One region of the Micromonospora sp. WMMB235 genome, then DNA from elsewhere that is predicted to be linked to it. Evidence: riboswitches for the same ligand, from Rfam matches in the RefSeq annotation. Region 1 holds a riboswitch; each other region holds the start of a gene.

Region 1 (7,561 bases):
ACAGGCGCGGCCGCAGGTGGTTGTCTGCGCAGCGGCGCGGTGGTGGCGGCACGGTGTCGATGCGGACATCTGTCAGCAGGCTCGGCGCCGCGGAGACCGCTGGCGGCATTTGCCTGAGCCGGCAGCCGTCATCGACGCCGGTGCGACGGGACCGTGCCGGCAGCGGCGCGTTCGAGGTGTCGAGGTCTAGCGGTCCTGGAAGCCCGGGTAGTCCGAGACGTGCCGGCGGGGGTCGTCGTTGAGCCACCGCAGCATGTCCTCGTAGGCGGCCACCTGCGGATCCTGGGCGTCGGTCTGCGTCACAGCGGCGGGCGTCATCCGCGCCGGCGCCGCGCCGTCCGGGTCGCTGCGCTCGAAGCGCCAGCTGTGACCCAGCGACGGCACCGCTGCCTGCGGCCTGCCCCCCTGCCGTCGGACGTCGGCGTGGCTCAACCGCTCGCGCACCACCTTGACCCAGAAGAAGACCCCGAAGGCGGCAAAAAGCGGCCACTGCAACGCGTACCCGTAGCTGAGGGTGTTGCCCTGCCGCGCGTGTTGCCACTGCCACCAGCCCAGCCGCAGGAACACCACCGCGACCACACCGACGAGCACGTGGCCAACGAGCCAGCGGGGACGAAGCCAGGGCGACACGCCCCGACGATAGCCGCTCGGGAAGCCAGGCATGTTGTCCGCCCTCTCTCTGCGTGACGTACGGTAGCGGCGTGAAGGTGTTCCCCGTTGCGCTCGACTCCGGCGAGACCGCCAGCCTCCGCTCCGACGACACCACGGTGTGGATCACCCCCGCCGCCACCCGCTGGCGGAGGCTGCTGCACTGGTCCGCCGGAGCGGTGATGCTCGGCCTCGGCCTCGCTGCCATCTCCATCGGTGTCGGCCACGCGATCGGCCCGGCCGTCGGCCTGTGGGCCACCGCCGCGACAGTCGGCCTGATCATCGCCGGCGGCATCGGTGCAGCCGTCGCCGCAGTGCTGCTCTGGCGCGCCGAGCGCCACCCCGGCTCCGCCATCCACGTACGGGACATCAGCGCGGCCCGCAGTGAGCAGGCCAACGGCGGCATCACCGTCACGATCGAACACGTCAACGGGGTGACCCACCGGTTCACGGGCACCGGCATGACCGGCGCCCGCACCGCCCAGCTGTTCGCCCGGCTGCTCTCGGCCGCCGCCGCGCCGCACGACGAGGAGAGCTCCGCGCCGCACGCAGGTGCGACAACCGCCGCGGGCCGCGGCGCAAACCCCGTCAAGTAGCGGCTGACCACGGCTCAGGCCCCCGCGTAGGAGTGCAGACCAGAGATCACCAGGTTCACCGCGAACAGGTTGAACATCATCGTCGCCCAGCCCACCACCGCCACCCACGCCGCGGTGGTGGCCCGCACACTCGCGGTCGCGTTCGCGTGCAGGTAGGCCGCATACACCACCCAGGAGATGAACGCCCACGTCTCCTTCGGGTCCCAGCCCCAGAAGCGGCCCCACGCCGCCTCCGCCCACACCGCTCCGGCCATCACCGCGAAGGTCCACACCAGGAAGCCCGCCCCGTGCATCCGGAACGACAGCCGCCGCCACACCGCCATCGCGGGCAGCCGCGCCGCCAAGGTGTCACGCAGATCCCCCGATCTCGGCGTGCCCCGTCGCTCATAACGCGCCCGTAGCAGCAGGGCCACGGCAGCGACGAACCCGATCAGGAACAACCCGGACGCGATTGCGGCGGCGCTGACGTGCACCGCCAGCCACACCGACTGCAACGCCGGTACCAGCGGACCCGCCGGCGTGTACACGTGCAGGCCCGCCGCGGCGAGCAGCACCAACGCGCACACCGCGACGTACAGGCCCAGTGGCCGCAACGCGGGGCGCCGGACCGCCAGGACCAGCCAGGCGAGCACCCCGACCAGGGTCACCGCCACGATGAACTCGTACATGTTTCCCCACGGCACGCGCCCCGCCGCGGCCGCCCGGGCGACCAGGCTGCCGGCCTGCGCCGCCGCGGCCGCCCCGACCGCGCCCAGGCCGACGACGCGCCCGATGGCAACCCGGCGCGACACGGCAGCCATCGTCGGGACGGCAGCCGCAGGCACCGTCGCAGGAACCGGTACGGCAACCCGCCGCGGTGCCACCTGGGCCGCGGCAAAGGCGATCACGGCCGTGAGGTGGCCGAGGAGAGCAAGAGTGAACAGATTGTCAGATAGAGCAGCCATCGACTCTCCACGAATGAGTCAACCCGCTACCGCACGCCCCGATCAGGAGGCGGCGGGCGGGCCGGAGATCAGAGCGATTCCAGCCGGGACGGATAGCCGGACGCGGCGAGCGCCGCGGTCAGCACGGGAGCGGTGACGACGACCGGGTCGGCGTCCACCACCGCGCGGCCCGCTGCTGCGGACACGTGCGCCCGATGCACCCCCGGCAGATCTTCCAAAATTCGCCGTACTGCGCTCTCCGCACGGTCGCAGCACAACCCGCGCACGGCCAGCATGTAAGTGACGGTGTCGTTCACGGCATCCTCAGACCCGACGAAGGGACAGCCGAGCTTGCTGGCCGACTGGCCAGGACCACGTTTGGCAGACTCGGCAGGAACGAAGGCCCGCGACGGCTACTCAGCCGGCCACGTATCAGGACGCGTGGACCGCCACGGGCTCACAACCGCAAACCGGTTCTACACCCGCGACACGCACAACAGTGACAGCAGCCGGACCGTCACAGGCCGGCTCACCGGCCGGTGACGCAGCCCCCGGCCAACAGGTAGCCGGCGGACCCAGCGCTGGAATGCCCCCAGTACGACAGCGCCGCCGATCACCAGCAACAGCAGGCAGGCCGTCACGGCCACGCTCCCGCCATCTGCCGGCGCATGATGCCCGTCAGTCGCCTCCGGATCGGCGGAGGCGAGGGCATCAGCGAGGCTGTTCAGGGCCGCAGACGCGTCGTAGGAAGCGAGGGAGGTCGTGGAACTGGCAGCCGCCGAAGGTGTCGCAGTGTCCAGACCCCTAGCGCACTGCAGCGCGTGCAGGACCAGAACCGCAGCGACGACGACCGCCACCGCGACAGCGCGGTAGCCGCGCATCGCACCAGCCGGACCGTCCCACGTCACCAGCGCAGACTACGACACTCCACGGCCGCAGCCGTCGTGCGGGTGCGGGTTCCCGTCCTGCCCCGGATGCTTATCTCAAGGTCGGCGAACCACTGCGTCACCACGTCGCGTTCGAAAGTCCCGTGGGCCACTCGTCGGCGCGGCCTGCATCGGGCGGTCGTAGCTGGACCGCCTTGTTCGGGCGGCTACCACCGGCTCCGGCCCGACAGCCCTTCATCCAGCGCAGCGGACTTTTTGTCCGACTCGACCATGAAGATCCTTCGTAGAAATGTTGGCGTGTCGGACCACCAGAGTGACGATCCCGCGGATCCCATGACCCGATGGCTCAACAGCCAGCCGCACGCCGGCGCGCAGCCGCGCGTCCGGCGGCAGGGTGGTCTGCGGTTTGCGTTCTACGGCCGGATGTCGACCATCGAGCATCAAGACCGGGTGACGTCCCGGCACTGGCAGCGGGACTGCGCCAGCGAACTCGTCGCCGGTCACGGGCTGATCGTCGCCGAGTACTTCGATGCCGGCTGCTCGCGCCGCCGCGGCTGGCGGCAGCGTCCGCAGGCCGCCGCGCTGCTGGCCGCGCTCCCCGATCCGCACCGTGGGTTCGACGCGATCGTGGTCGGCGAATACGAACGAGCATTCTCCGCCAACCAGCTGCAGCACCTGGCACCCCTGCTCGAACAGCACGGTGTGCAGTTGTGGCCAGCCACGACGGGACTGCCCGCCGCTACCTGTTCACCGGCCTGCTGCGCTGCGCACCATGCGGCCGAAGACTGGAATCCCACTGGATCAACCAGCGTCCGGGCTACCGATGCCGCCAAGGCCACACCAGCACCCAACAGCCCACCAACGGCCGACGCAAGATGCTCTACCTCAGGGAAGACCACATCATCGCGCGACTGATGGGACATCCCGGCCTCGCCAGCGACGCCCAGAACCCGCATGACCTGGCCGCGCTCCTGCACAGAAACAAGATCAGCATCATCTGCGATCAGGAACGATGTACACCGACCACAGGAGCCTCAGGCAAGTGAGCCCGTTCAACCCATGATCAATATGTGGAGATGTTGTGTCCGAGGGATTCGGACACAAAGTCACGGCACCCATGCTCAGCATGGGTGCTCATGCCGTAATCCTATAGCAGCGAGCGGCACTATGGAGTTTCCCGTGTCGGCGTCATGCCGTTATCGGTGACGCACCAAAGTCCACAGAGGGGCTGGTTCGGATTTCGCGCCGGCGGCCCCGGCCTGGCCAACCCACCCGGCATGCTGGACCTGTACGTGTTCGCCCCTGCCCGCCGCGTCGGGCGGCACCTAACCTGACCGCACAAGATGATCGGCTGAGCCATACCAGAGGGCGCACGACGTGCCGTCCTGCCTGCTACTGGGCGCGAACCGAAAGGCGACGGGCACCGGCTCGAACGAGCCGGTGCCCGAGGGCCGGAGATGGGATCAGGCGGAGTAGCCGCGGGTGGCCATCCAGTTCGCCAGGTCGATGGTGGTCATCCAGTAGGCGGCCATGTTCGGGTCGGCGGAGTCGGCGATCCGCACCGTCCGGCCGTCGTCCTTATATCCGACCACGGCGATGTAGTGGCCGCCGGGGAAGGAGTGCCAGCCGCCGTCTGTATCGGTCGCGGAGCCGACGGTGTTGGCGACCACGGCACGGCCGTCGGTGATGGCGGTGACCACGTCGGCCTGGAGCTGGTCGATCTGCGCCGGCGTCGCGGCCTGGCCCGGGATCATGTGCGTCCGGTACGGGTTGCCCTTGACCATCTGGTTGAGCCCGCGAGTGGTGTCCTCCGCCGAGTTGGTGCCGTTCTCGCCAGCGTTCAGCGGGGCGACCATCGCGTCCTGGGTGGTCTCGACGCCGCTCGCGCTGAGCGCGTTGCGCACAGCGGCCGGGCCGCAGTTCCAGTAGGCAGTCTGCGCCTCGTAGGTGTGGTCGAGGACCTTGGTCGACGGAGGCTTCGGCCTCGCCTTCTTGGTCACGTCCGGGTCGGTCGTGGCCCTGTCCTTCGCTGACGGCGACGGCTCGGCGGCGACGCGAGCCTCGCCGCGGGTGGCGACATCACCGAGCCGCGGAGCCAGCCCGGCGGCGGTGTTCCCCTGGCGGACGGGCGCGTTGTGATCGGTGGCGGCCAGCGCCGTGCCGACGCCGCTGGCGAGCACGAGCGCCGCGGCGGAGCCGGCGATGATCTTGTACGGGCGCTCGGTCACAAGACGCCGCAGCTGACGCTTCATGTGGTGCTTCATGTGTTCCTCCACGGGCTGGAGCGGCACAGGCCGGCCCGACGCGCGGAGGAACTCACGCACGTTGTGACTGGGCGGGGTGCCGCGGGGATGGGGAGCGCCCGGTGGGCCGGGCTGGGGGGCAGTTGCCGGGACTCACAGTCAGGCGAGTGTCGGCACCGCGATGCCGTGGAGGCGTGGGGAGTATCGGGAGGTGTTTCGCACGAGGCTGGCACTCCTTCCGTGGCCGCCTACCGGGTTAGCTGACGGATTCGGGCGGGAAGTACGCCCTACCGCGGGCCGTGGCTCGCGGATTCACCCCGGTGTTGCCTGGGTCCCCGGTTCATGAGATCACGATTAGGCGGGTCGGAGCGGCGTCGCCACTTGCGATCGGAAACCGCACCGGACGCGCCGACATTACCGGTGGGTACGTCGTATGCCAAGGGCTCCCACCTGCATAAGCCTCGAACATCGCTACTCTGATCGGAACCTCCAGTTACTCATGCCACTCAATGGGACGAGCAGTTATAGCGGAACCCTCGGGACGTAACCGGACATCGGAATGCTGTTGGCGCTCAATTGCTTGGCCGATCGCCGCATACTCACCCGAATGGCCGTTTCCTGGGCGGCCGTACGTAGCCCCACACCAATTTCAGTCACAATTCAGCAAACCCGGGCCGGCAGCAGCGGCGGTAGTGGTGGTACGGGCCGAGGCCGCGCGCAGACACAAGTCAGTGCGAGCTCCCCGTTACCGCACAGGCGTTCATGGAGATGAAGTTGGCGGCGCTCGTGACACCCGGCAGTCAGCCCGCGCAGACCGCGGGTAGCTCGACGTTCGAATGTCGACGTGGCTTCGACGAAAATCAACCCAATCCCGGCGGGCGGCGTAAGGCCGGATCGCCGCCCTGCCGACGGTTGGGCGCGCGCCGCGCGAAGCAAGTGGGAACCGCGTACGAGAGCATGATCGTCGCGCTGATCGCGGTGGCCCGCTTCAAAATCCGTCACCGCGGGGCCACAGAGCGACCCGACCACGGCTGACCGGGACCGCGGCAATGCCTCGCACCACTCCCGGCGCAGTCCGTCGCCGTTGCGAGTCGGCGATGCCACCATGCTGGCGCTCTCCCCCAACCTGACTTTCTGGATCGTCGAAGCTGACCCGCCCCTACTAAGGGCGGGTAGTAGTTGACCTAGGATGGCGACCGCACCACGTGGGAGCGATGTGTGGGCACCGGCCCGCGCCTCCTTGGCGGAAGGATCAACAGTGCCTTTCCAGCGGCGTCGCCGGGCGGCCTGACCTTGCTTGCTGCATCGCCGGGTCTCGCATGTCCTCAGTCGCCAGCACGTCGCGCCGCGCGCTGGGCAATTCGGGTGTGGCTGGCGCTGTTTCCCGCCCTCATCGTGGCCCTCGGGTTCGCTTCCCCTGCGGCCGCACATTTCAAGCTGCTCCGGGCCGTTCCGGCCGACGGCGCGCGGATCGACGGCGCCGTCCAGGAGATCCGGCTGACGCTCAGCGCCGCCGGCACGCCCACAGGAGCGGGATTCAAGCTTTCCGACGGCAACGGCATCGGCCTACCGGCCGCCAGCCACACGCCCGACGGAGGCCGAACGTGGCTGGTCCACCCGACCGCTCGCCTGACCACCGGCACGTTCAAGCTGCGATGGAGCGTCGCGGCCCCGGACGCCCACCCCCTGACGGGTGTCATCACGTTTACGGTGGCCTCGCCTCCCCCGACGCCCGGAACGGCCGCTAAACCCCAGGCAACAGCCAGCCCGCACGGACATGCCGGCCATGGTGGGCCAGGTGTGCCCCCGGCTTCGCCGTCGGCACACGCGGGAGGACACGCTGTTGGCCACACCGCCGACGCGGAACAGGCGCCGGTGCGGTTTGTCGGCGCCGTCGGGCGTTGGCTTTCCTACGGGGCGATCCTGCTCGGTGTCGGTGGTCTTGTCTTCGCGTTGACCACACTGGTCGGCACACGCAGTGACATCCGGGTGGTGCAGATCTGGGTGCGGACGGCGGGGCTGGCGGTGGCGGCTGGAGCGGCCTTTGAGCTGGTTGCACTCGCGGCGGTCTTCAGCGAGCAGGGCACCTTCGCCTCGGCGGCCAGCGCCTCGTCGGTGACCGCCCTCAGCCAGACACCGGTGGCCGCCGGCCTGGTCCTGCGACTCACCGGTGCGGCCGGTCTGCTCGTGTCCGGTTCACTCGAAGCGGCGCTGATTCGGGGCCGGCACGCGGTCGGGCGTCACTCCGTTCCGACCGTCGCAGC
Region 2 (7,561 bases), 3.0 Mb from region 1:
TCAACTGGTGTGGTCGCCATGGTGGTCATGCTATGGCCACGTCCGCCACCTGCCGAATCGGCGCGGTCCGGGGCGGGGCGCCGACGGGAAAGTATGAAATGCGTATCACGAATCTTGACGTGCCCCCAGGTGCGTGTGACCGTGGGTCGCGAGGCCGTTCGGCCTGGTGGTTCCCCAGGTAGACGAGGTGAGGGACATGACGCCGAGCACCCCGGAGCAGGCACTGACCGAACTGCGTGCCGGTAATCACCGGTTCGTCACGGGCGTCCCGCAGCATCCGAATCAGGACGCCGGGCACCGGGCGGCTGTGGCCGACGGCCAGCACCCGTTCGCGGTGATCGTCGGCTGCTCCGACTCGCGGCTCGCCGCCGAGATCATCTTCGACCGCGGTCTCGGTGACCTCTTCGTGGTACGTACCGCCGGGCACACCGCCGGGCCGGAGGTGCTCGGCAGCGTCGAGTACGCCGTCACCGTGCTGGGCACCCCGCTCGTGGTGGTGCTCGGGCACGACTCCTGCGGCGCGGTCCAGGCCGCCCGGGAGGGGGTCCGGACCGGCGCCGCCCCGGCCGGGCACCTGGGCGCTGTGGTGGACGCGGTCTCGCCGAGCCTGTTGCGCGCCGCCCGCCAGGGGGTCGAGGACCTCGACGGCATCGTCGACGTCCACATCGCGCAGACCGTGGAGACGCTGCTGGCCCGGTCCGCCGTGCTGGCCGAGCGGGTGGCCGCCGGGCGGTGCACGGTGGTGGGCATGTCGTACCGGCTCGCCGGTGGCGAGGTGCGGACCGTGGCGCAGGCCCCGGCCCCGCTGCCCGCCCCGGCCGCGCCCGCCGACCCGGCGCTGGCCGGCTGATACGCACGGACGACGAAAAAGGGGCCGCCCGAGGGCGGCCCCTTTTTCGTGATGTCCGGGTCAGAGCATCGACATGTGGACGTGGTCGGTGTGGTTCGAGGGTCCGCTGTACGAACTCCAGCCGGTGGCCGGGAACCAGATCTGCCGGTTCCAGATGACGTAGTAGATGCCCAGCCGGTCGGCGTTGCGGATGAGGAAGGCGGCCACCTCGTTGCCGTACCGGCGGGTGTCGTTGTTGTGCCAGGGCGCGAAGCCGCTGTTCTGGAGCGACCAGTCGCACGCCTTGCCCTTGGGGTGCTCCCACGGCCCGCCGGGCCGGTAGCAGCCCACGAAGCGCTTGAAGCCCGCGCGCCGGACCTCCTTGTACGCGTGCAGCGTGCGCGGCGTGACGCAGCCCGAGGTGGTCGGGTCGTCCTCGCTGCACGACTCCGCCTTCCACCCGCCGTCGGCGGTGCGGCCGGGGCCGATCTTGGCGACCGGTGAGGTGGCGGAGACCAGGCCGCCGGTGAAGCCGAGACCGCCGACGAGCTTCAGCGCGCGCTCGGCCTGCACCTTCTCGCGCTCCATCGCGTTCTTCTGCTTCTCCTGCTCGCGCACCTCGGCGTCGAGCGCGATCTTGGCCTGCTCGGCGCGGGTCTTGACCGCGTTGATGGCGGCCAGGCGCTGCGCGTTGAGGAGGTTCAGCTCGTCCAGGGCGTTGACCCGGCGGACGAACGAGTCGGGTGAGTTGCTCTCCAGCAGCATGGCCATCGCGCCCATCCGGCCGGTCCGGTAGGACTGGGCAGCGAGCTGGTTGACCTGCGGGCTGAGCGCTTCGAGCTCGGCCTGTGCCGTCTTCACCTCGGCCGCCAGCCGCCGCTGGCGGTCCTGGGACTTGGCGAGCTTCGCCTTGGCCTGGAGGAAGGCCCGGTTGGCGGCGTCGATCGCCTCGGTGATGAGCGGCGGTTCGCCGTCCTCCTCGTGTCCCGAGGGGTTGCCGGGGGCCGCCGCGGTGGGGGCCGCGGTCGCCGGGGTCGGCCCGGCCAGCACGGCCAGCGAGGCCAGCACGGCCACCACGGGTGTCAGCCAGCGGCGCAGGGGTGCCGTCACAGTGTTCCCTTCCGTCGGCCGCCGACCGGGTTAGCTGACGGGTTCGGGACGGAAGTGGCCCCTACCGCTGTCGCGGATTCACCCCATGTACCTGGTTCCCCGGTTCGCCCGCAGGCGATTGGGCGGCGGCACCGCTGGCGCCGGTGCGCGCCTTCGGCGGTGACCGGCAGCGAGGTTACCTGACAGCACTCCTGAGGATCTACGTCCGGAAGCCGACCAATAGCGAGATTTCGCCGTGGCGCACCGTGACCAGCGTCGCGTTTGAAATCGATGGTCACGCTGCGGAGTGTCACCATGCGGCCTCCGTACTCTTCCCGCCGCCCAGGGCCTCCAGCGCGTCGTCGCGTCCGGCCGGCGGCCGGGCCGCGGGTGGCGCCGGCTCCGCGCCGCGCGAGCGCCGCCCGGCGGTGGTCACGATCGCGGCCAGTCCGGTCGTCAGCGGTACGGCGGCGATCAGGCCGAGCGTCGCCACCGCGCTGCGGACGATCTCCTGGGCGAGGAACTCGCTGGTGAGGATCTCACTCACCGGGCGGGAGTCGGCAACCAGGAGGAGCAGCAGCGGCAGCGAGGCGCCCGCGTACGCCAGCACGATGGTGTTGACGGTGGATGCGATGTGGGCCCGGCCGACCCGGGTCGCCGCCCGGTAGAGCTGCCGCCGGGACAGTCCGGGGTTGGCGTGCGCCAGTTCGGTGACGGTGGCCGCCTGGGTGACTGTGACGTCGTCCAGCACGCCCAGCGAGCCGATGATGATGCCGGCCAGCAGCAGCCCGTGCAGGTCCACGTCGCCCTGGAACATGGACAGCGTGGTGGCGTCCTCGCTGCCGAAGCCGGTCAGGTGGGTGGCGGACGTGGCGAGCAGGCCGAGCACGCCGGTGACCACCAGGCTGCCGAGCGTGCCGAGCACCGCGACCGACGTCTGCGCGGTGATCCCGTGGGTCAGGTAGAGCACCACGAACATGATCAACGCGGCGCCCACGATCGCGACCAGCAGCGGCGGCTGGCCGGCGCCGATGCCCGGCAGCACGAAGCCGAGGAGGATGGCGAAGCTGGCCACCAGGCCGCCGAGCGCGGCGAGCCCGCGCCACCGGCCGAACGCCACGATCGCGGCGGCGAACAGCACCATCAGCCAGATCAGCGGCGTGCCGCGCTGGTGCTCGGCGATGTTGTAGGACTTCACCGCCGGGTCGGCCGGGTCGGTCAGCTCGACCAGGACGACCTCGTCGCCGACCGCGACCCGGGGTGCGCCCGGCCCGGCCGGGATCGGCGTCTCGACCTGCCGGCCCGCGTCCGGGCCCTGCTCGGCGGTGACCGTCACCGTGCCGCAGGGGCCACCCCCGCCCTCCGGGGCCTCCGGGGTCGGTGGGCAGGGCTCGGTGACCACCCGGGTCACGGTGCCGTGGTAGCGGGGGACGTCAGCGCCGCCGACCGGCTCCCGGTCCTGCCCGGGCCAGAGCACCAGCGCCGCGATCACTGTGAGCGCGAACAGCGGCACCACCACGGCGACGAGCAGCCGTCGTACGCCCGGCGGCGCGGCGGGTGCGGGGCGGGTGTGGTCGGCACCCATGGCGTCTCTCCCAACGGTCGCGGCGACGCCTGGTCCGCCGGACCGGTCTGGTCACCCGGCCGGCGCGGACGTGTCGACCACGTCCGGGTCGTCGCCCGGCCATGGTAGGCAGCCCGGCCGGCCGCTCCCGGGCGGCGCGACCGGTGACGCGCGCCCCGCTCGGGTCAGGCCAGGCCCGCCCGGCGCCGCCGGTACTCGTCCTCGTCGATCTCGCCGCGGGCGTACCGCTCGTCCAGGATGCGCCGGGCCGTCGTCGGGCCCAGATACTGCGGGCCGGTCCACCGCACGGCCGCCCAGACGAGCCCCGCCAGCACCCCGAGCACCAGCAGAGACCAGATCCACATCCAGCCCATCATCGGGCTCTGCCACATCATCGGGCCGCCCTCCGTCCGTCGCCGCGGGTCCGCCGGTCCGGCCTGCCCGCCACTTCGACGGTACGTCCGCCCGGGCGCGTCGGCACGGGTCGATGTGCCCTGGTCCTGAGGGCCGGAGGTCCCCGCTCAGCCGCGCTTCATCAGGCGCCCGACGGCGGCCATCATCTCGGTCGCCATCTCGTCGGCCCGGCCCTCGGCGGCGCCCTCGTGCATGCAGTGCCGGGCGTGGCCGTCGAGCAGGCCCAGGCCGACCTTGTCCAGCGCCGCCTGGATGGCCGAGATCTGGGTCAGCACGTCGATGCAGTAACGGTCGTCCTCGACCATCTTCTCGATGCCACGGACCTGGCCCTCGATCCGGCGGAGCCGGGCGAGGAGTTGGTCCTTGCTGGCGGTGTAGCCCCGGGTCGGGCTGGACGGCGCGGTCATGAAACCGAGGATAGCGTACCCCTCGGGGGTATGCTAACGTTCGGGACGTACCCCTGGGGGGTATCAGATCGGAGGGCGAGATGGAGACCACCTACCAGGTGAACGGCATGACCTGCGGGCACTGCGTCAACTCGGTGAGCATCGAGCTGAGCGCACTTCCGGGCGTCACCGACGTCCAGGTCGACCTGGCCGGCGGCCGGGTCACCGTCACCAGTCAGAACCCGCTGGACGTGGACGCGGTCCGCGCGGCGGTCGACGAGGCCGGTTACGACCTCGTCGGTGTGTGACGGGTCCGGCGGACCCGCGACAACCGAGGAGACACCATGAACACGGCGACGAAGCTCAGCGGCTTCGCGCTCGGCCTCGTGGCGGTGTTCGGCGCGGCGTACGGGATCGGCAACCTGACCGATCCCGTCGCCCCGGCCGCCGAGACCCGACACGACGACACCGACAGCGACCACGGGGCCGGCGACACCGGCCACGGTGACGAGAGCCAGGCGGGCGGCGCCTCCGCGCACCTGCCCGGCGGGCTGCTCGTCTCCGAGCGCGGCTACACGTTCCAGCCCGCCGGCGCCCCGGCCGGGCAGTTCGCCTTCCGGATCACCGGCCCGGACGGCGCCCCGGTCACCCGCTTCGAGGTGGCCCACGACAAGCGCATGCACCTGATCGTCGCCCGCCGGGACCTGTCCGGGTTCCGGCACGTCCATCCGGAGATGGCCGGCGACGGCACCTGGCGGGTCGCCTCACCGCTCGGCGGCCCCGGCGTCTGGCGGGCGTTCGCCGACTTCACCCCCGAAGGCGGCGAGCCGCTGACCCTCGGCCTGGACGTCACGGTCCCCGGCGAGCTGACCGCCCGGCCGCTGCCGGCGCCGGCGACCAGCACCACCGTCGACGGCTACACGGTCACCCTGACCGGCACGCCGGAGCCGGGCCGCACCAGCCGGCTCACGCTCTCCGTCAGCCGTGACGGGCGGCCGGTCACCGACCTCGCGCCCTACCTCGGCGCGTACGGGCACCTGGTGGCGCTGCGGCAGGGCGACCTGGCGTACCTGCACGTGCACCCGGAGGGCACGCCCGGCGACGGGCGCACACCGGCCGGGCCGGCGATCACGTTCGCCGCCGAGGTTCCCTCGGCCGGGGCGTACCGTCTCTACCTGGACTTCCGGCACGGCGACGCGGTGCACACCGCCGAGTTCACCGTCCTGGCCGGCGACCGGACCGCGCCGGTGCCCACCGCGCCGGCACCCACCACCGCACCGACCCCGGACGCCGGACACGGCACCCCGGGTCACGGGCACAGTTGAGCGCCGGAGGTGCCGCGATGACTGCCACGGGAAAGGCGCTGCCCACCGCGCCGAACCTGATCGAACTGGCGATCGGCGGGATGACCTGCGCGTCCTGCGCCGCCCGGATCGAGAAGAAGCTCAACCGGATGGACGGCGTCGAGGCGACGGTGAACTACGCCACCGAGAAGGCCACCGTCCGGTACGCCGACGACATCGCGCCGGCCGACCTGATCGCCACCGTCGAGAAGACCGGCTACACCGCTGTGGTGCCGCCGCCGCCCGAGCAGGCGGAGGCGGCAGCGGCCGGGGAGCCGGTGGACGAACTGCGCACCGCGCGTACCCGGCTCTGGGTCTCCGCCGTGCTCACCCTGCCGGTGATCGTGCTCGCCATGGTTCCGGCCTGGCAGTTCGACTACTGGCAGTGGGCCTCGCTCACCCTGGCCGCCCCGGTGGTGGTCTGGGGCGGGCTGCCGTTCCACCGCGCCGCGCTGATCAACCTGCGGCACGGCGCGGCGACCATGGACACGCTCGTCTCGCTCGGCACGCTGGCCGCGTTCGGCTGGTCGCTCTGGGCGCTGTTCCTCGGCGACGCCGGCATGCCCGGGATGAAGCACCCGTTCAGCCTCGACATCACCCGCGGCGACGGTGCCGGCAACATCTACCTGGAGGCCGCCGCCGGGGTGACCGTGTTCATCCTGGCCGGGCGGTACTTCGAGGCGCGCTCCAAGCGCACCGCCGGGTCGGCGCTGCGCGCCCTGCTCGAACTCGGCGCCAAGGACGTGGCGGTGCTGCGCGACGGGCAGGAGACCCGGATCCCGGTCGGCCGGCTCGCGGTCGGGGACCGGTTCGTGGTCCGGCCCGGCGAGAAGATCGCCACGGACGGTGTGGTCGAGGAGGGTACGTCCGCAGTCGACGCCAGCATGCTCACCGGCGAGTCGGTGCCGGTCGAGGTGGGCCAGGGCGACGCCGTGGTCGGTGCCACGGTGAACGCGGGCGGCCGGCTGGTGGTCCGTGCCACCCGGGTCGGCGGGGACACCCAGCTCGCCCAGATGGCGCGACTCGTGGAGCAGGCACAGACCGGCAAGGCGGCGGTGCAGCGGCTCGCCGACCGGATCTCCGGCGTCTTCGTGCCGATCGTGATCGCGCTGGCCGCCGGCACGCTCGGCTGGTGGCTCGGCACCGGCTCCGGGCCGACCGCCGCGTTCACCGCCGCGGTGGCCGTCCTGATCATCGCCTGCCCGTGCGCGCTCGGCCTGGCCACCCCGACCGCGCTGCTCGTCGGCACCGGGCGCGGCGCGCAGCTCGGCGTGCTGATCAAGGGGCCGGAGGTGCTGGAGTCCACCCGCCGGGTCGACACAGTGGTGCTGGACAAGACCGGCACCGTCACCACCGGCCGGATGGCGCTGGCCGAGGTGCTGCCCGCCGACGGCGAGGACGCCGACGAACTGCTCCGGGTGGCCGGCGCGCTGGAGGCCGCCTCCGAGCACCCGATCGCGCGGGCCGTCGCCGAGGCCGCGGCCGAGGCCGGACCGCTGCCTCCGGTCGGCGAGTTCGCCAACGCCGAAGGGCTGGGCGTGACCGGCACCGTCGACGGCCGGACCGTGGTGGTCGGCCGGGCCCGGCTGCTGCGGGAGCGGGGTCTCGACGTACCCGAGGAGGTCGAGCGGGCCGCGACCGGCGCGGAGGCCGCCGGGCGGACGGCGATCCTGGCCGGCTGGGACGGGCGGGCCCGGGGCGTGCTCGCGGTGGCCGACGCGGTGAAGCCGACCAGCCGGGCTGCTGTCGCGCGGCTGCGTGAGCTGGGCCTGAAGCCGGTGCTGCTCACCGGCGACAACACCACTGTGGCGAAGGCGGTGGCGGCCGAGGTCGGCATCGACGAGGTGATCGCGGAGGTGCTGCCCGCCGACAAGGTCGACGTGGTCGAGCGGCTCCAGCGGGAGGGCCGCGTGGTCGCCATGGTCGGCGACGGGGT
Region 3 (7,561 bases), 2.5 Mb from region 1:
CCGGGCCGCGGCGTCACGACGAAGCCGGTGGCCCACTTGGCCGTCGGCGCGGAGGCCGGGTTGAGGAACCACGCCTTCTGGCCGAGGTACCAGATCGCCGTCCAGTCGCCCTGGCGGCCGGCGAGCGCGTACGTCTGACCGGCGGAGGCGCGGGCGCCGTGGTCGGAGATGTACATGGTGTCCGGCGTGCCGTCCGGGCGCAGCCCGAGGTCGTTGACGAGCGGGGCGTCCGGGCTCGGCGCGGTCCGCAGGATCACCGACGAGGAGCCGCGCGACGGGCACGGTTCGGCCGGCGGCCGGGGCGTCGGGACGCCCGGCGGCTGCTGGTTGCAGCCGAAGAACGCCGGCCGGTTGGTGGCGAAGTCCGGGTCGATGGTGACCAGGCCGGTACGGGGCGTGCCGGTGCTGCGGAACGGCGCCTTCATCAGGTCGAAGTAGTGCGACCAGTCCCAGTACGGTCCCGGATCCCAGTGCATGCCGCCCACCGCGCCGGCGTTGATGCCGGGCACGTTGTCGTGGCCGATGATGTGCTGCCGGTCCATCGGGATGCCGAGCTTCAGCGCCAGGTGACGCACCAGCTTGGCGGAGGTGCGGTACATCGCCTCGGTGTACCAGGTGCCCTGACCGGCGAAGCCCTCGTGCTCCAGGCCGATGGACTTGGCGTTGACGTACCAGTTGCCGGCGTGCCAGCCCACGTCCTTGGTCTTGATGTGCTGGGCGATGTAGCCGTCCACCGAGCGCAGCGTGTAGTGCCAGCCCAGGTAGTCGGCCCGCTTCACCAGGTCGACACTCGGGCCGAAGTAGCCCTCGGTGTCGTGGATGACGATGTACTCGATCTTCTGCTGCTTCGGCCGGTCGCCCAGGTCGTGGTTGCCGTAGTCGCCCGGGTCGTCGCTGAGCTGCTCGTACGGCGCGGGGATCCACTCGCAGGCCAGCCGCACCGGGCACTCCAGCCCGTCCGGTCGCTCGGCGTTGCGCAGGCCCAGGCGGGCCAGCCGGGAACGGTCCGGCTTCGCGGCGGTGGCGGCGAGCGTGACCCGCTGGCCGTCGTCGGTGGTCCGGCTGGCGCCCTGGCCGAGTTGGTCGTAGACCTCGTCGGCGAAGGCCGCCGCGGCGTCCGAGGTGTCCGCGCCGGAGTACCGGGCCACCGCGCCGTACCAGGCCGCCGGATCGGTGCCGGCGCCGACCGGCCCACCCAGAGCCTTCTGGTACGACGCCAGCAGCGCGGCGCCACCGCGGATGTTCGCGGCCGGCTCGGTGCGTAGCGTGCCCGCGTCGAGCCCGGTGAGCGCGGCGGCGGCGTCGAGCGTCTGGAGCGAGGCCGGCGGCAGCGGGGTCTCCCGCTTCGGTGCGGCCGCGGTGGCCGGATCGAGCTTCAGCGGCCGGGAGTCGTCGCCGCGCGGGTCCTCGTCCTCGTCGACGTGGGCGCTGCCCGGCATGGCGAGGATGTGCGCGGCGTCGGTCAGGTGCATCGGGCCGTAGCCGCCGCTGGTGCTCGGCTGCCCGGTGTGGGTGTCCCAGCGGGACTCCAGATAGGAGACACCGAGCAGCACGTTCTGCGGTACGCCGTACTCGGCCGCGGCGGCGGCGTATTGTTGTTGCCGGTCGCTCGCGGACGCGGACGTGTCCGGCGCGGCGGTCACCGGGCCGGTCGTCGCCAGCGCGGTGGCGGTCGCCACTGCGGCGGCGAGCAGTATCCGTCTGCCCGACGGCGGGGCGGAGAGGTGCATCGAACCTCCTGGACAGGGATGGGGGTCACTGCGTTTCCACCCTCACTCCGCACACCCGCGAGGGTCAATACCTTTCCAGTGAGTAATCAGCCTTGAAAGAAAATTTCACCTCCGACCGGGGTGCGGCGCCTCATCGCGTACGGAGTGTCACGGCGCTGGAAGTTGCGGATCGATAACGGTGGTCCCTACTCTGGTGAATCGTCGGCCGCACGTCTCACCGTCCAACCCGGTCGGTGACGGTCCGACACCGCCGAGTCGCCTCCGGGCGAGCCGGGGAACCAGGTACCTGGGGTGAATCCGCAGCGATGCGGTAGGGCGGCTCCCTTCCCGCCCGAATCCGTCAGCTAACCCGGTAGGCGGTACGGAAGAAGGAGTACGGACGCCCGGTGGCACTCCATGCCCCGCGGCCGTCGTCGAGCCGGTCGGTCGACCGGTCCACGGCTGTGCCGCGTACCCGCTGGTCCCGCTTCACCACAGCCCTCGCCGCTCTCGTCGGCACCGCAGTCATCCTGACCGGTGGCGCCACGGCGGCACACGCCGAACCCTCGGTCGCCGAGATCGAGGCGCAGATCGACCGCGACTGGAACAAACTCGAACCGGTCATCGAACAGGTCAACGCCGTACGCGAGCAGCTCGCCGCGCGGCGCAAGCAGGCCGACGCGCTCGGCCGGCAGATCGCACCCCTCCAGGCCCGGGTGGACGCCGCGCTCGGCCAGGTCGGCGGACTCGCCGCCGACGCCTACAAGGGTGACAACCTCTCCACCGTCAACGCGCTGCTGGGCAGCCGCTCACCCGGTGACCTGGTCAACGGCCTGGAACTGCTCGACCGCTTCGCGCACCGCCAGCACGAGCAGGTGCGCTCCGTCGCCGCGCTGCGCGACGAACTGGCGGCGAAGAAGAAGCCGCTGGACGAGATGATCGCCGGACTGGCGCGTACCGAGGCCCAGCTCGCGGCGAAGAAGAAGCAGATCGACGCCGAGATCGCCCGGCTGCAGAAGCTGCGGCTCAAGGTGTACGGCAACGGTGGCGGCGGCCCGCTGCGCCCGGCGCCCTGCCCCGCCGGTTACCCCGGTGGCGCGGCCGGAGCGGCGGTCAAGTTCGCCTGCGCCCAGATCGGCAAGATCTACGTGTGGGGCGCGGCCGGGCCGGATCACTTCGACTGCTCGGGCCTGACCATGGCGGCCTGGGCCAAGGGCGGTGTCTCGCTGCCGCACAACGCGCGCCAGCAGCACGGCATGACGAAGCGGGTGAGCCGGGCCGAGCTGCGCGCCGGTGACCTCGTCTTCTACTACAGCGACCTGCACCACGTGGCGATGTACGTGGGCGACGGCTGGGTGGTGCACGCCTCCCAGTCCGGCAAGCCGATCACCATGAAGCGGGTCGACGACGGCGACATCAACAGCTACGGCCGGGTGTAAGGAAGGGCCCCCTCTTAACGCCTCCGGTAGAGGAGGGGGCCCCTATTAACAACTGTGGGCGCCGTCAGCGGGTCGGCCAGGTGCGCCAGCTCTGCCAGGACCGGCTCGGCGTCGGTCCGCGCTGCCCCTGGTAACGCGAGCCGTAGACGGCCGAGCCGTACGGGTGCTCGGCCGGCGAGGAGAGCCGGAAGATGCAGAGCTGGCCGATCTTCATGCCCGGCCAGAGCGTGATCGGCAGGTTCGCCACGTTCGACAGCTCCAGCGTGACGTGACCGGAGAAACCCGGGTCGATGAAGCCGGCGGTCGAGTGGGTCAGCAGCCCCAGTCGCCCGAGGCTCGACTTGCCCTCCAGCCGGCCGGCGAGCTGGTCACCCAGCGAGATCACCTCAAGGGTGGAGGCGAGCACGAACTCGCCCGGGTGCAGCACGAACGGCTGCCCCTCCGGCACCTCCACCATCGAGGTCAGGTCGTCCTGCTGGATCGACGGGTCGATGTGCGTGTAGAGGTGGTTGTTGAAGACCCGGAACAGCCGGTCCAGGCGTACGTCGATGCTCGACGGCTGCACCAACGTGGGCTCGAAGGGCTCCAGCGCGAGCGTGCCGGCCTTGATCTCGGAGACCAGGTCGCGGTCGGAGAGCAGCATCGGAACACCATAGCGACAGGTGCCGGTGACCTGCGTGTCGCACTACATCTTCGTACACGTGTTCGATAGAGTGTCCACATGGCTTCCTGGTCCGAATTCGCCGCCGACGAGCCCCGCCTCGCCGCCGAGATCCGCCTCCTGATGCAGCAGTACGGGCCGGGCTTCGGCTATCTCGCCACGGTCCGCGCCGACGGCGGGCCCCGGGTGCACCCGGTCTCCCCGGTGTTCACCGCCGACGGCCTCTGGTGCTTCGTCATCGACTCGCCGAAGCGCCGCGACCTCGAACGCGACGGCCGCTACGCGCTGCACTCGTTCCCGCCGGAGGAGAGCGACGACGAGGCGTACGTGGCAGGCCGCGCCCGGCCGGTGACCGACCCGGCCACGGTGGCCCGCCTGGCCCGGATCGGCCGCGCGTCGCCGCAGGGCGACTGGCGGCTGTTCGAGTTCACCGTCGAGGCGGCGATGCTGACCCGCCGTGATCCGGTGGCCCAGCCCGGCGCCGCTCCGCCCCAGGTGCGGGTCTGGCTCGATCCGCGCGGGGCCGAACCCGCCCGGCGTGACCCGCTCGCCGCCGAGGGGCGGCGTGGCCGGCACGGCTTCGACACCCGCCGCCCGGCCGCCTGACCCGGCCCACGACGAAAACGGTGCCGGCCCCGTCCGAGGACAGGGCCGGCACCGGTACGCGGTACGACGGTCAGGCTGCGCGGTAGGCGTTCCACGCGGTGAGCATGCGGCTCGCCTGGCCGGCGGTGAACTGGTACATGCAGGAGTCGTACGTGTAGTCCATGAAGTTGGTGATCGGGTCCTTGCCGGCGGTCGAGCAGGTGTCGCGGCCGGTCGGGCACTGGTACGCCGGGGACGCCTCGGCCGGGGTGTCGGAGACGCTGTCGCCCGAGCCGGAGCAGCCGCCCTGGAAGGTGTGGTAGAGGTTCAGCCAGTGGCCGACCTCGTGGGTGCCGGTGTCACCCTGGTTGTAGTTGGTCGCGGTGCCGCCGGGCAGCGACTCGTTCAGCACGACCACGCCGTCCATCTTGTCCAGCGTCCGCTTCGGGAACGTCGCCCAGCCCAGCAGGCCGTTGCTCAGCTCGCCGAGGTAGATGTTCAGCGTGTTCTTGCCGCCCTCACGCAGCGAGGTCTTCATCGAGCGCTCGGCAGAGGAGCCCTGCACGATCGGGTACCACGACGGGTTCGTCACCCGGTTGATCTTCGTGAGCTGGAACCCGAAAGCGGTGGCGGCGCCGCCGGTCGAGCCCGCGTACGACTGGTTCAGCACGGTGATCTGCTGGTTGATCATCGAGTCGGTGATGTTGCCGCCGGCCCGGGTGCTGTTCTCCTGGATGACGTGCACGACGACCGGGATGGTCACGGTGGCCAGCGGGGCGACGGCGCCGGTCCGGAAGCTTGCCCGCTCGCGCTGCGCGGCGGCGAGGTCGGCCTCACGGTCACGGACCTGCTTGGCGGTCAGGTGGTTGGGGTCGAGCTTGGCGTTGCCACCCTTCGCGACGCGCGCGTTCGCGTGTTCGTCGGCGTGGGCGTCGGCCGGCTCGGCGCAGACGCCGGCCGGGGCGGCCGAGAAGGCCGAAGCAGCGGGGACGACGCCGACGGCGGCGGTGCTGAGCAGCAGCGCGAGGGTCGACGTCGCGACACCGGCGGTACGCCGGGTCAGCAGGTTGGGACGGAGTCCCATGGGCCCACCTCTTTCTGACGGCGTGCCAGGGGGTGTGTCACGCCGGTTCGGAAACGTGGGGCAGACGTTACATCCCATCGACGCATTTGAGAACGCCCATACGTTGTCGACGTTGGCGCTTGATCCACTCCAGCTCGGGGAGGTGGCGGGGTCAACCGCCCGTCGATACCGCCACCTCGCCGAAGTGGCGCGCGGGCACCTGGATGCACGGGGGTGGTGACCTTCAGGTAGAGTGGTGCCGCCTGCGGGTGTAGTTCAATGGCAGAACATCAGCTTCCCAAGCTGACAGTGCGGGTTCGATTCCCGTCACCCGCTCCAGCACGAAGGCCCTGATCAGGACGAGAGTCCCGAGTCAGGGTCTTCGATATTCAGTGGCCAGCCAGCACGACCGGTGTCATTAGCGTGCCATCACGGTCCGGCCGGTGGCTGCGGCGGTTCCCCCTGGTTGGCCGTACCGGTCGTGGTCTCCGGCTGCGGGCCCTGCTGGGCGCCGCCTGCGCCGTCGGCGTCTCGAGCTACAAGCAGAGTGACCCCACGGATGCCGCGCTCGATGATCCGCCAGGGCAGAAGCACGTCCCCCCAGCTCTTGATATCGAACGCCTTGATGATCTGCGGAGCCTGCCCAACGAGAACCTCCCCGTTGGGGAGGCGGGCCATCGCGTAGCAAAAGACGAGCCAGGTGTTACGTAGTTGTGCTGACGAGGGGGCATGCGACAGCTGGGCCCGAGGCCGGGCGCGAGGCCACTGCTTGTCGGCCGTCGTCGGTACGATCGCGCGATCCCCATCTGTTGATCAACGGAGAGAACCGTGCAACTGCGCCTGAAGTACGCGCCCGTGCCGGAGAACGCAGCCCGGTTCGCGGGCGACATCGTGGTGTCAGCGGCCCAGGTCAGCGGTGTGCACCTGGACTACACGCCGGACAGCCTGGCGGCCGTGGACGCCATCCTCGACGGCTTTCGGGCCGAGGGCCTCGCCGCTGGGCAGGTGGCAGAGACTCTCTTCGGCTTCGGTTGCTATGTCGGCGAGGTGCTGACCCGGCATGCGGGTGGACGGTGGCGCGCAACGGCGGCAGACGAACTGGCCGTCGTCGGATGGCCCATGGTGGTCGAGCTCGCCGGGCAGGGCTGGTGCAATCCGATCGCGAAGGCCTTCAAGCGCCTGGAGAACGGTCCGGAGGACAGCCTCCGGTACTTCTATGCAGTGTTCGCACCAGGCGGAGCCCGCTAGCGAGGGCGCGTAGCGCTGATCTCGCCCCCACCGTCGGCGGGTCGACTGACACAATGCGGCGTGCGCTCGCGTCTACGGTTGATCAGGGTGACGACGACTGCGGTCCAGGTACGGGAGACGGCCACCGTCGACCTGCCGACGAGCGCGGAGGCGGCCTTCGGCTTCATGGAGGATCCGGCCTCGTCGGTGGTGCTGGACGACTCGATTGAGATCGGCGTCACTCTGCCCGGACCGAAGGGAGTCGGCGAGATCCAGGCGTTCGTGCATCGGAGCCCCGACGGTCGACTGGGGATCATGCACGAGGTCGTCGAGGTCGAACCGGGACGTCGTGCCGTCACCCGTACGTTGACTTCCGGGTACTCCAGCGGCGGCGTGCTCACCGTTGTGCCGCTCGGGCCCGACTCGTGCCGTCTCACCCAGGAGTTCTGGGCGGAGCTTCCGGCAGGCGTACTGGTGGGGGTTGATGCGCAGTTGCGCCACGAGTACCGGACGTGGCTCGCGGTAGTGGTGCCGGACCTTCGCGCGGTAAGGCTGCTGATTGAAAGCAGCGCTACTTGGGCTGATCGCCGTTCGAGAGCTGACCGGCGTGGTCGACAAAGGACGTGAGGTGCGCCGACTTGGCAGCAGAGCTGACGCGGGACGAGGCCATCGCCCTCGTCGAGCGGATCATGAGTGTCGACTACGCGGACGATGGTGAGCTGGGCGGCTGGCTGGACCAACTTGAGCGAGACCTCGCCTGCCCAGGCGGCTACGTCTCCAACCTGATCTACTGGAGCGACCCCGAGTTGACGGCTGCCGAGGTGGTTGACCGAGCCTTGGCCTACCAGCCGATCCAGATGCGGTCCACGCCATGGAC
Region 4 (7,561 bases), 4.4 Mb from region 1:
CGCCGCGGACCGGGCGAAGACCGGCCGGCCGCACCTGTGGGGCGCCGCCGCGGCCCGCGAGCTGACGCTCACCGAGTGCGTCAACCGCGCCGACGCGCTGGTCTCCGACGTGTCAGGGGTCATCTCCGACTGGCTCTACTCCGGCAAGCCGTACGCGGTCACCGACACCGGCGCCGACGGCGAGCACTTCGTCGAGCGGTTCCCGCTCGCGGCGTCCGGCTACGTGCTGCGGCGTGACATGTCCAACGTGGACGAGGTGCTCACCGACCTGCTGGACGCCGACCCGAAGGCGGCGCAGCGCTGGACGGCGCGGACCCGCTACCTGGGCGACTTCCCCGCCGACGCCTACGCCGAGGCGTTCCTGTCCGCCGCCCGCCGCGAGCTGGAACCCGACTGGGCGGTCCCGGCGCCGCGCGCGGCCGGCTAGAAACGCGGGCGGCCCGTCGCGGGCCGGCTCGCCCGCTCAGAGGTACGGGTCGAGCAGGGCGAGCACCGCCTCCGGGTCCTCGACGTGCGCGTTGTGGCCCAGCCCGGGCAGCGTGGCCACCGGCACGCCCAGTTCCTTGAGCTGCGCGTCGGTCACCATCGGGTCCAGCTCGCCCCGGGCCAGCAGCACCGGCACGTCGGTGGCGGCCAGCAGCACCGGCAGCCGGGGCTCCCCGACCGCGAACGCCGCCGGGTCCATGGCGAGCCGCCAGCGGCCGTCCTCCCGCCGCAGCCCCGCCTCCACCACCGGATGGTCCGGGGCGAACAGCCCGGCGAGCCCGGACACGCGCAGGTAGCGGCGGGCCGCCTCGTCACGGGTGGCGAACCAGGTGACCGGCCGGGCGGCCAGTTCCGCCGACTTCGCCAGCTCGGCCGGGGACCAGACCGCCTTGATGCCGAGCCCGACCACCGCGTCGACCGGAAGCCCTCGCTGCCGGGCCGCGAGCGCCAGCGCCACCACCCCGCCGAGCGAGTGCCCGAGCAGCACCAGCCGGTCCTCGGGGCCGAGCCGGACCGGGCCGAGCCCGTCGACCACGCGCTGGGCCAGGGCCTCGAACGAGTAGCCGTCGAGCGGCGGCGACCAGCCGTGACCCGCCAGGTCGGGGGCGAGCCAGCGGCCGGGCCAGCGGCGTTCCAGCAGCGGCGCCCAGGGCAGCCACACCTCGCCTGTGGCACCCATGCCGTGCAGGAGAATCAGGTGCCGCTTCCCCGTCGCATCGCCCATTGGCGCAGTCTGCCACCGCCCGCCCCGGACACGCGAGACCGAACCCGCCGACCCACCCCACCCTCGCCCCGGCTCGCCCACACCCCGCCCCCGGTCCGCCCTCGCCCCCGCGCCGCCCTCGCCCCGCGCCGTCCTCGCCCCTGGCGCCCCCTCGCTCCGGCTCCGGCCGCCCACACTCCCCCCACCGTCGATCTTGGAGTTGTGGCACCTTCCATAGCGGGCGAGCCAGACAAACTGGGCGCCACAAGTCCAAGATCGGCGCGCCAAGGCCGCATGAGGGCCGCGCCGGGGCCGCGCCAGGGCCGGGCGGGGCGAGGGGCGAGGCGGGGACGGGGGCGAGGGAGGGCGGGACGGGGAAGGCCGGCACCCCGGGATGGGGTGCCGGCCTTCGGGCGTGCGGGACGGTCAGGCGGAGTAGCCGCGGCTGGCGATCCAGTGCGCCAGGTCGATCGTGGTGATCCAGTACGAGGGCAGCGACGGGTCGGCCGAGTCGGCGATCCGTACGGTCCGGCCGTCGTCCTTGTAGCCGACCACCGCGACGTAGTGGCCACCAGGGAACGAGTGCCAACCGCCGTTGGTGTCGGTGGCCGTACCGGCGACGTTCGCGACGACCCCGCGGCCGTTGCTGATCGCCTCGACCACGTCGGCCTGGAGGCGGTCCATCTGCGCCGGGGTGGCCGAGCCGGGAATCATGCGGGTCCGGTACGGGTTGCCCTTGACCTGCTGGTTGAGCACCCGAGTGGTGTCCTCGGCCGAGTTGGTGCCCATCTCGGTGGTGCCGAGGGGGCCGGCGAGCGCGTCCTGGCTGCGCTCGACGCCGGCGGCGCTGAGCGCGTTGCGCACGGCGGCCGGGCCGCAGTAGAAGTAGTTGATCTGGGCCTGGTAGTCGTAGTCGAGCGACTTGCTCGACGGCGGCTTCGGCTTGGCCTTGGGCGTGGTGTCCGGGTCGGCCGTGACCTTGGCCGACGGGGAGGCGCTCGGCGACGCGCTGGGCGAGGCGGAGGCGCTGGGCGACGCCTGCGGTACGGCGATGCGGGCCTCGCTGCGGCTGGCGGGCTGCTCGCCGAGGCGGGCGGCGCCGAGGTCGGCGACCGCGGCGGTGTTCTCCTGGACCGGGGCGTCGTCGCCGGCGGTGGCGACGGTGCCGGCGCCGGCGGCCAGCACGAGCGCGGCGGCCGATCCGGCGATGATCTGGTACGGGCGTTCGGTGACGATCCGTCGCAGCTGACGCTTCAGGTGGTGCTTCACGAAATCCTCCACGGGGCGTGAGCGGCACACGCCGGCCCGGCACGCGGAGGAACTCACACGTGCTGGCGGGGCCGGATGGCCGGGGGATCGGGAACGCCCGTGATGCCGGGCGCCCAGGGGGCGGTTGCCGGTCGCGCGTCAGGCGCGCGCGGGCACCGCTTCGCCGTGGAGGCGGGGGGACGATCGAGGGGTGGGCACGCGGGGTACTCCTTCCGTGGCCGCCGACCGGGTTAGCTGACGGATTCGGGCGGGAAGTACGCCCTACCGCGGGCCGTGGGCTCGCGGATTCACCCCGATGGTGCTCATGGGTCCCCGGTTCGTGGAACACGATTAGGCGGGTCGGTGCGGCGTCGCCGTCGGCGATCGATTACCGCATCGGACGCGCCGACACTACCGGTGGGTATGTCCCCTGCCAAGCGCTCCCACCTGCGTAAACGTGATCCGTGGTAACGGATTTCGGAACACCCGGTTACTGACTTCACTCAATGGGACAAGCAGTTTCGACGGCGCCCGGCGGCGGAAAGCGGACAGACGACGACCACCCGGCCTGCAATCGCGATACTCGATGACCCGTTCTGCGCCCGGCGCCCGTTTCGGTGAACCGGGTGACCGGGCTCACCACGTTCCGGGTAACGATTCGGTCGAGATGGCCGTCTCAGCCGACCCGGGCCGGGCGCCAGCGGGCGTTACGGACCGACGCGGGCACCGGCTGGGCGCTCGGCGTCGCGCTCCGGTACGCCGGGGCGGGCCGCAGCGCCACTGTGGCCGCGTACGCCTCGGCGGCGAGTGTCCGGGCGGCCTCGGCGGCCAGTTCCGCGTCCCGCCAGGCTGCCCGCTCCCGCGCGGCGGCGCTCTCCCATCCGGCCCGGCGCCCGTCCCTGACGGTGCGGGCCAGCACGATCTCCTGCTCGGCCGGGTGCCGGCGCGGATCCCACCCGTTGCGGCGCGCCAGCACGTCGGCGAGCTGACGGGCGGTCAGGTCGCCCCGCCAGTGCGCCGTCATGGCGGCGTGGCGCAGCCAGCGCTCCCGGGCCGCGTACTCCGCAGGGGTTCGTGGCGTGCGCGGCGCGGCCAGCGCGGCGGCGCCGGCGAGGCGGCGGGCGGCGGCGTCCGCCTCGTCGTACGCGGTCCAGGCCCGGTCCGCCTCGTCCTGCGCGGCCAGCCACTGCTCCCGGCGGCGACGGGCCGTCTGGGCGGCCCCGGCGGCGGCCACCGCCACCTCCTCGGCGTACCGGGTCAGGTCGTCGCGGCGGGCGGCGTCGGCGTCGGGCGGCTCGGGGGCGGTCTCCGGCGCGGGGTCGCGTTCGGGCCGGGCGACGAGCGCGGCGAGCAGGCCCAAGGCGAGCAGCAGGAGGAAGGACCAGATGGCGGCGGCCTCGGGCACGGAGGTGAGGAAGTGGTACAGAGCGGTCTGCGACATGGTCGGCACCTCACGGGAAGGACCTGGCGGGAGGACCCGCACGACCTCGCCGGGGCGGGCCGGTGGAGGGCCGCCGGGGCGGGTGCGGGGATGACGTGCGGTGGGTGCGGAGAACGGGCGCGGCCCGTGAGCGGGTCAGCGGGCGGGCGGTGCCCGCGGGCCGGCCGGTGCGACGGCCCGTCCGGCCGGGACCGGCTCCACGACGGCCGGGGCGGCCGCCCGGGGCGCGGGCGCCGGAACCCCGGCGGGAGCGGCCTGCCGCTCGGCCACGCGGTCGGCCTCCGGCCGCGTCGCGGTCGAGGCGCCGGTGACCGTGTACGTCGAGGCGGCGACCGCCGGAGCCGGGGCGGCAGCGGCGACACCGGCCGGCAGCGTGGCGGCGCCGAACGAACAGGCGACGACCACGGCGAGACTGGCGAGCATCCGGGCGGTCCAGCGCGCCACCCACCACACGGGGCAGGTGAGCGCGATCGGAAGCACGGGTACAAATTACCGCCGATCCCCCACGAACGCACCGCCGCACGGCGTGTCGCGGATCGACCGGCGGACGTGTGCGCGTGTCAGTCCGGGCGACGCCGCCCGGCGTACTCGATGTCCTCGGCCGGACCGGTGACGGGCCTCGCGCCGCCGTCGGCGGCCGGGCTGGTGGCGGCCTCGGCGGGCTCGCGCGGAGCCGGCACGGCCGGTGCGCGCGACGCCGCGCGGGCCCGGCGGGACGGGCCGAGCAGGCGCATCATCGGTGTCTCCACCCAGCGGTGGAGCGCGGCGGCCAGCGCGAGCGTGACCACCAGGAAGCCGAGCACCGCGACCGGGCCGCGCCAGCCGGGCAGCCCGGTCCCCCAGTGCCCGGTCAGCCGCAGCACTGTGACCATGACGAGCACGTGCACCAGGTAGAAGGCGAACGAGACCTCACCGAGCCAGACCATCGCCCGGGACCGCCAGGGGGTGGGGCGGCCGCGCACGTCGGCGTCCGCCGCGGCGGCGATGACCAGCAGGTACGCGACAGCGAGCAGCGCCGCCCAGAACTCGGCCGGGATCCACAGCGCGGCGATCACCCAGGTGGCGACGAAGATCCCGGTGGCGGCGGCGAGGTTCGGTCCGCGCCAGCGGTGCCGGCGCATCAGCTCGGCGGCGGCCACGCCCATCCAGAACTCCAGCGACCGGGTCACCGGGAAGATCTGGGTGAACCACCACCGCTGCTCCTCCGGCACGAGCTGCTGGCCGGGCCACAGCGCCAGGATGAGCAGCGGCGCCGCGACCAGCACGGTCCGCAGCACGCCGGTACGGGCCCGGCGCAGCCACGGCACCACGAGCGGCAGGCACAGGTAGAAGGCCAGCTCGCAGGAGAGCGACCAGCTCACGTTGTTGACGCTGTAGAAGTAGCCGCCCAGCGGGATCCACGCCTGGACCAGGAAGAAGTTGGCGATCGCGGCCCACGGCACGACCGGGTCGGCGAACCAGGCTGCTACGGCCAGCGCCGCGACGAACGTCACCACGTGGTTCGGGTAGATCTTGGCGAACCGGCGGCGCAGGAACGTCCACGCGCGCTCCCCGTCCCGGTACGACCAGACCAGCACGAACCCGCTGAGGATGAAGAAGAACTCGACGCCGGACAGGCCCAGGCTGAACGCCTTGTCGACCAGGGGCTTCAGGTGCGGCTCGGCGACGATCCCCATGGTCCCGGCGTGGAAGCCGAAGACCAGCAGCGCGGCCACCCACCGCAATCCGGTCAGCGACGGCAGTCGCGGGGCACGGGTGACGGTCGGCGCGCTGGTCATTCCGGGCACCCTACCCCGGGGAACCGGGACGTTCCCGGCGAGCCGACGTCCGCTCGGCTCCGCGCGGGCGGCGGATAGGATTTCCGTTCTGCACGCGCGGGCACCCACCCGGCTCCCGCCCGCACGCCGTGCCGTACGGAAGGTGAGCGAACCGGATGCACCAGCGGATCCTGCTCCGCGCCCGCAAGGGCCCGTTCGACGTCCTCACGCCCGAGGAGACGTTCGCCGGCAACTGGATCGGGGACAACAGCGGCAACCTGGTCTTCAGCCACGCCGCGCACAAGCTGCTCGCCACCTCCTCGGCCGAGATCACACCGACACGCACCCCGGCCGACCCGCGTCTCGCCGACGAGATCAACGAACGCCACGACGTGTTCGTCGTACCGCTGGCGAACGCGTTCCGGCGCAGCTTCGTGCACCGCCTGACGCCGCTGACCCGGCTGATCGAACGGCTGAAGATCCCGGTGGTGGTGCTCGGCGTCGGCGTGCAGACGAACGTCGACGGCGACCGCGAGTACCTGCGGCCGATCGACGAGCCGGTCCGCGCGTTCTGCAAGGCCGTGCTGGACCGGTCGCACAGCATCGGCGTACGCGGCGAGGTGACCGAGAGCTACCTCAACGCGCTGGGCTTCTCCGACGTGGAGCAGATCGGCTGCCCGTCGATGTTCCTGCACGGCGACACGTTCCAGCTGGAGAAGAGCCGCCCGGAGCTGACCGCCGACTCGAAGGTCGCACTGACCATCTCCCCGTACGTCCGCTCGATGGCCGCGGTGGTCCGCCACCACCAGGAGCGCTACCCGAACCTCTGCTACGTGCCGCAGGACCTGCGCACGCTCGGCACCCTGCTCTACGGCGACGCGCCCGAGCACCGGGGCCAGAGCAGCGACATCCCGCTGCACACCTCGCACCCGCTGTTCGCCGAGGACAAGGTGCGCATGTTCGTCGACCCGTGGACCTGGATGTCGCACCTGTCCGGGTACGACTTCGCGTTCGGCACCCGCATCCACGGCACCATCACCGCGCTCGTCGCGGGCACGCCCGGCTACCTGTTCGCGCACGACTCGCGCACCCTGGAACTGGCCCGCTACTTCGGCATCCCGCACCGGATCATGCGGGACGTGCCGGCCGACGTCGACGCCGCCGACCTCTACGCGGAGGCCGACTACACAGCGCTCAACGACGGCCACAAGGCCCGCTTCGAGACCATCACCGCGTTCCTGCGCAAGCACGACCTCGGCACCTCGTTCGCCGACGGCGACAGCGCCGCGCGCTTCGACCGGCAGGTCGGCGAGACGGTGTTCCCGCCGGCCGTCCGGCCCGCCGCCGCCACCACGCCGGCCGAACTGCTGACCCGCATCGAACGGCTGCGCGACGAGAACGCCACGCTTACCGCCACCATCGACGCGCTGCGCTCGCAGCAGCTCCGGGAGCGGATCAAGCAGGCCGTCCCGGGCAAGGTCCGCCGGATGCTGCGGCGCTGATCGTCGTACGCCTGTTCGAGAGCGGGGTACGATCGGCTGCGTGTCCGACGCGTACCAGCCCTCGATGCTCGACCTGGCCGAGCAGGGCCCGACCCTGGGCCCGCTCGCCGGGGCGCTGCGCCGGCACGAACTGAGCCGGGGCGCCTGGGTCGATCACCTGCCCGGCTGGGTGCGCGGCTCCGACGAGGTGCTCGACACGCTGCGCCACGACGTGCCCTGGCGGGCCGAACGCCGGACCATGTACGACACCGAGGTCGACGTGCCCCGGCTGCTCTGCTGGTACGCCGCCGGCCGGCCGCTGCCGCACCCGGTGCTCACCGCGGCCCGGGACGCGCTCACCCGGCACTACGCGCCCGAACTGGGCGAGCCGTTCGTCACCGCCGGCATGTGCCTCTACCGCGACGGCCGCGACAGCGTGGCCTGG

Evidence for each region. A riboswitch is a leader RNA that binds a small molecule or an ion and turns the genes downstream of it on or off. The one in region 1 is predicted to bind cyclic di-AMP.
Region 2: another riboswitch for cyclic di-AMP. It lies ahead of BFV98_RS16485 (hypothetical protein); the one in region 1 lies ahead of BFV98_RS30265 (C39 family peptidase).
Region 3: another riboswitch for cyclic di-AMP. It lies ahead of BFV98_RS18945 (NlpC/P60 family protein); the one in region 1 lies ahead of BFV98_RS30265 (C39 family peptidase).
Region 4: another riboswitch for cyclic di-AMP. It lies ahead of BFV98_RS09640 (C39 family peptidase); the one in region 1 lies ahead of BFV98_RS30265 (C39 family peptidase).

Annotation. Positions count from the first base shown of each region.
Region 1 is NZ_MDRX01000001.1:6,802,745-6,810,305, reverse strand. It holds gene BFV98_RS30285 (hypothetical protein) at 187-630, opposite strand; gene BFV98_RS30280 (hypothetical protein) at 702-1,244, shown strand; gene ccsB (c-type cytochrome biogenesis protein CcsB) at 1,259-2,188, opposite strand; gene BFV98_RS31695 (cation transporter) at 2,257-2,484, opposite strand; gene BFV98_RS30270 (hypothetical protein) at 2,644-3,075, opposite strand; gene BFV98_RS32855 (hypothetical protein) at 3,289-3,753, opposite strand; gene BFV98_RS32850 (zinc ribbon domain-containing protein) at 3,765-4,100, shown strand; gene BFV98_RS30265 (C39 family peptidase) at 4,518-5,318, opposite strand; cyclic di-AMP (ydaO/yuaA leader) riboswitch at 5,528-5,668, opposite strand; gene BFV98_RS32095 (hypothetical protein) at 6,060-6,332, shown strand; gene BFV98_RS30260 (copper resistance CopC/CopD family protein) at 6,663-7,561, shown strand, end outside.
Region 2 is NZ_MDRX01000001.1:3,833,028-3,840,588, reverse strand. It holds gene BFV98_RS16495 (helix-turn-helix domain-containing protein) at 1-29, opposite strand, end outside; gene BFV98_RS16490 (carbonic anhydrase) at 197-850, shown strand; gene BFV98_RS16485 (hypothetical protein) at 911-1,939, opposite strand; cyclic di-AMP (ydaO/yuaA leader) riboswitch at 1,943-2,074, opposite strand; gene BFV98_RS16480 (YibE/F family protein) at 2,229-3,503, opposite strand; gene BFV98_RS16475 (SHOCT domain-containing protein) at 3,668-3,877, opposite strand; gene BFV98_RS16470 (metal-sensitive transcriptional regulator) at 4,004-4,303, opposite strand; gene BFV98_RS16465 (heavy-metal-associated domain-containing protein) at 4,384-4,590, shown strand; gene BFV98_RS16460 (hypothetical protein) at 4,627-5,607, shown strand; gene BFV98_RS16455 (cation-translocating P-type ATPase) at 5,625-7,561, shown strand, end outside.
Region 3 is NZ_MDRX01000001.1:4,317,766-4,325,326, reverse strand. It holds gene BFV98_RS18950 (N-acetylmuramoyl-L-alanine amidase) at 1-1,730, opposite strand, end outside; cyclic di-AMP (ydaO/yuaA leader) riboswitch at 1,969-2,103, shown strand; gene BFV98_RS18945 (NlpC/P60 family protein) at 2,117-3,148, shown strand; gene dcd (dCTP deaminase) at 3,213-3,791, opposite strand; gene BFV98_RS18935 (pyridoxamine 5'-phosphate oxidase family protein) at 3,870-4,415, shown strand; gene BFV98_RS18930 (zinc metalloprotease) at 4,486-5,478, opposite strand; tRNA gene BFV98_RS18925 (tRNA-Gly) at 5,723-5,796, shown strand; gene BFV98_RS18915 (hypothetical protein) at 6,286-6,705, shown strand; gene BFV98_RS18910 (hypothetical protein) at 6,793-7,311, shown strand; gene BFV98_RS18905 (hypothetical protein) at 7,323-7,561, shown strand, end outside.
Region 4 is NZ_MDRX01000001.1:2,382,705-2,390,265, forward strand. It holds gene BFV98_RS09630 (CDP-glycerol glycerophosphotransferase family protein) at 1-427, shown strand, start outside; gene BFV98_RS09635 (alpha/beta fold hydrolase) at 464-1,210, opposite strand; gene BFV98_RS09640 (C39 family peptidase) at 1,616-2,470, opposite strand; cyclic di-AMP (ydaO/yuaA leader) riboswitch at 2,663-2,805, opposite strand; gene BFV98_RS09645 (hypothetical protein) at 3,114-3,878, opposite strand; gene BFV98_RS09650 (hypothetical protein) at 4,014-4,358, opposite strand; gene BFV98_RS09655 (acyltransferase) at 4,439-5,656, opposite strand; gene BFV98_RS09660 (polysaccharide pyruvyl transferase family protein) at 5,812-7,137, shown strand; gene BFV98_RS09665 (alpha-ketoglutarate-dependent dioxygenase AlkB) at 7,178-7,561, shown strand, end outside.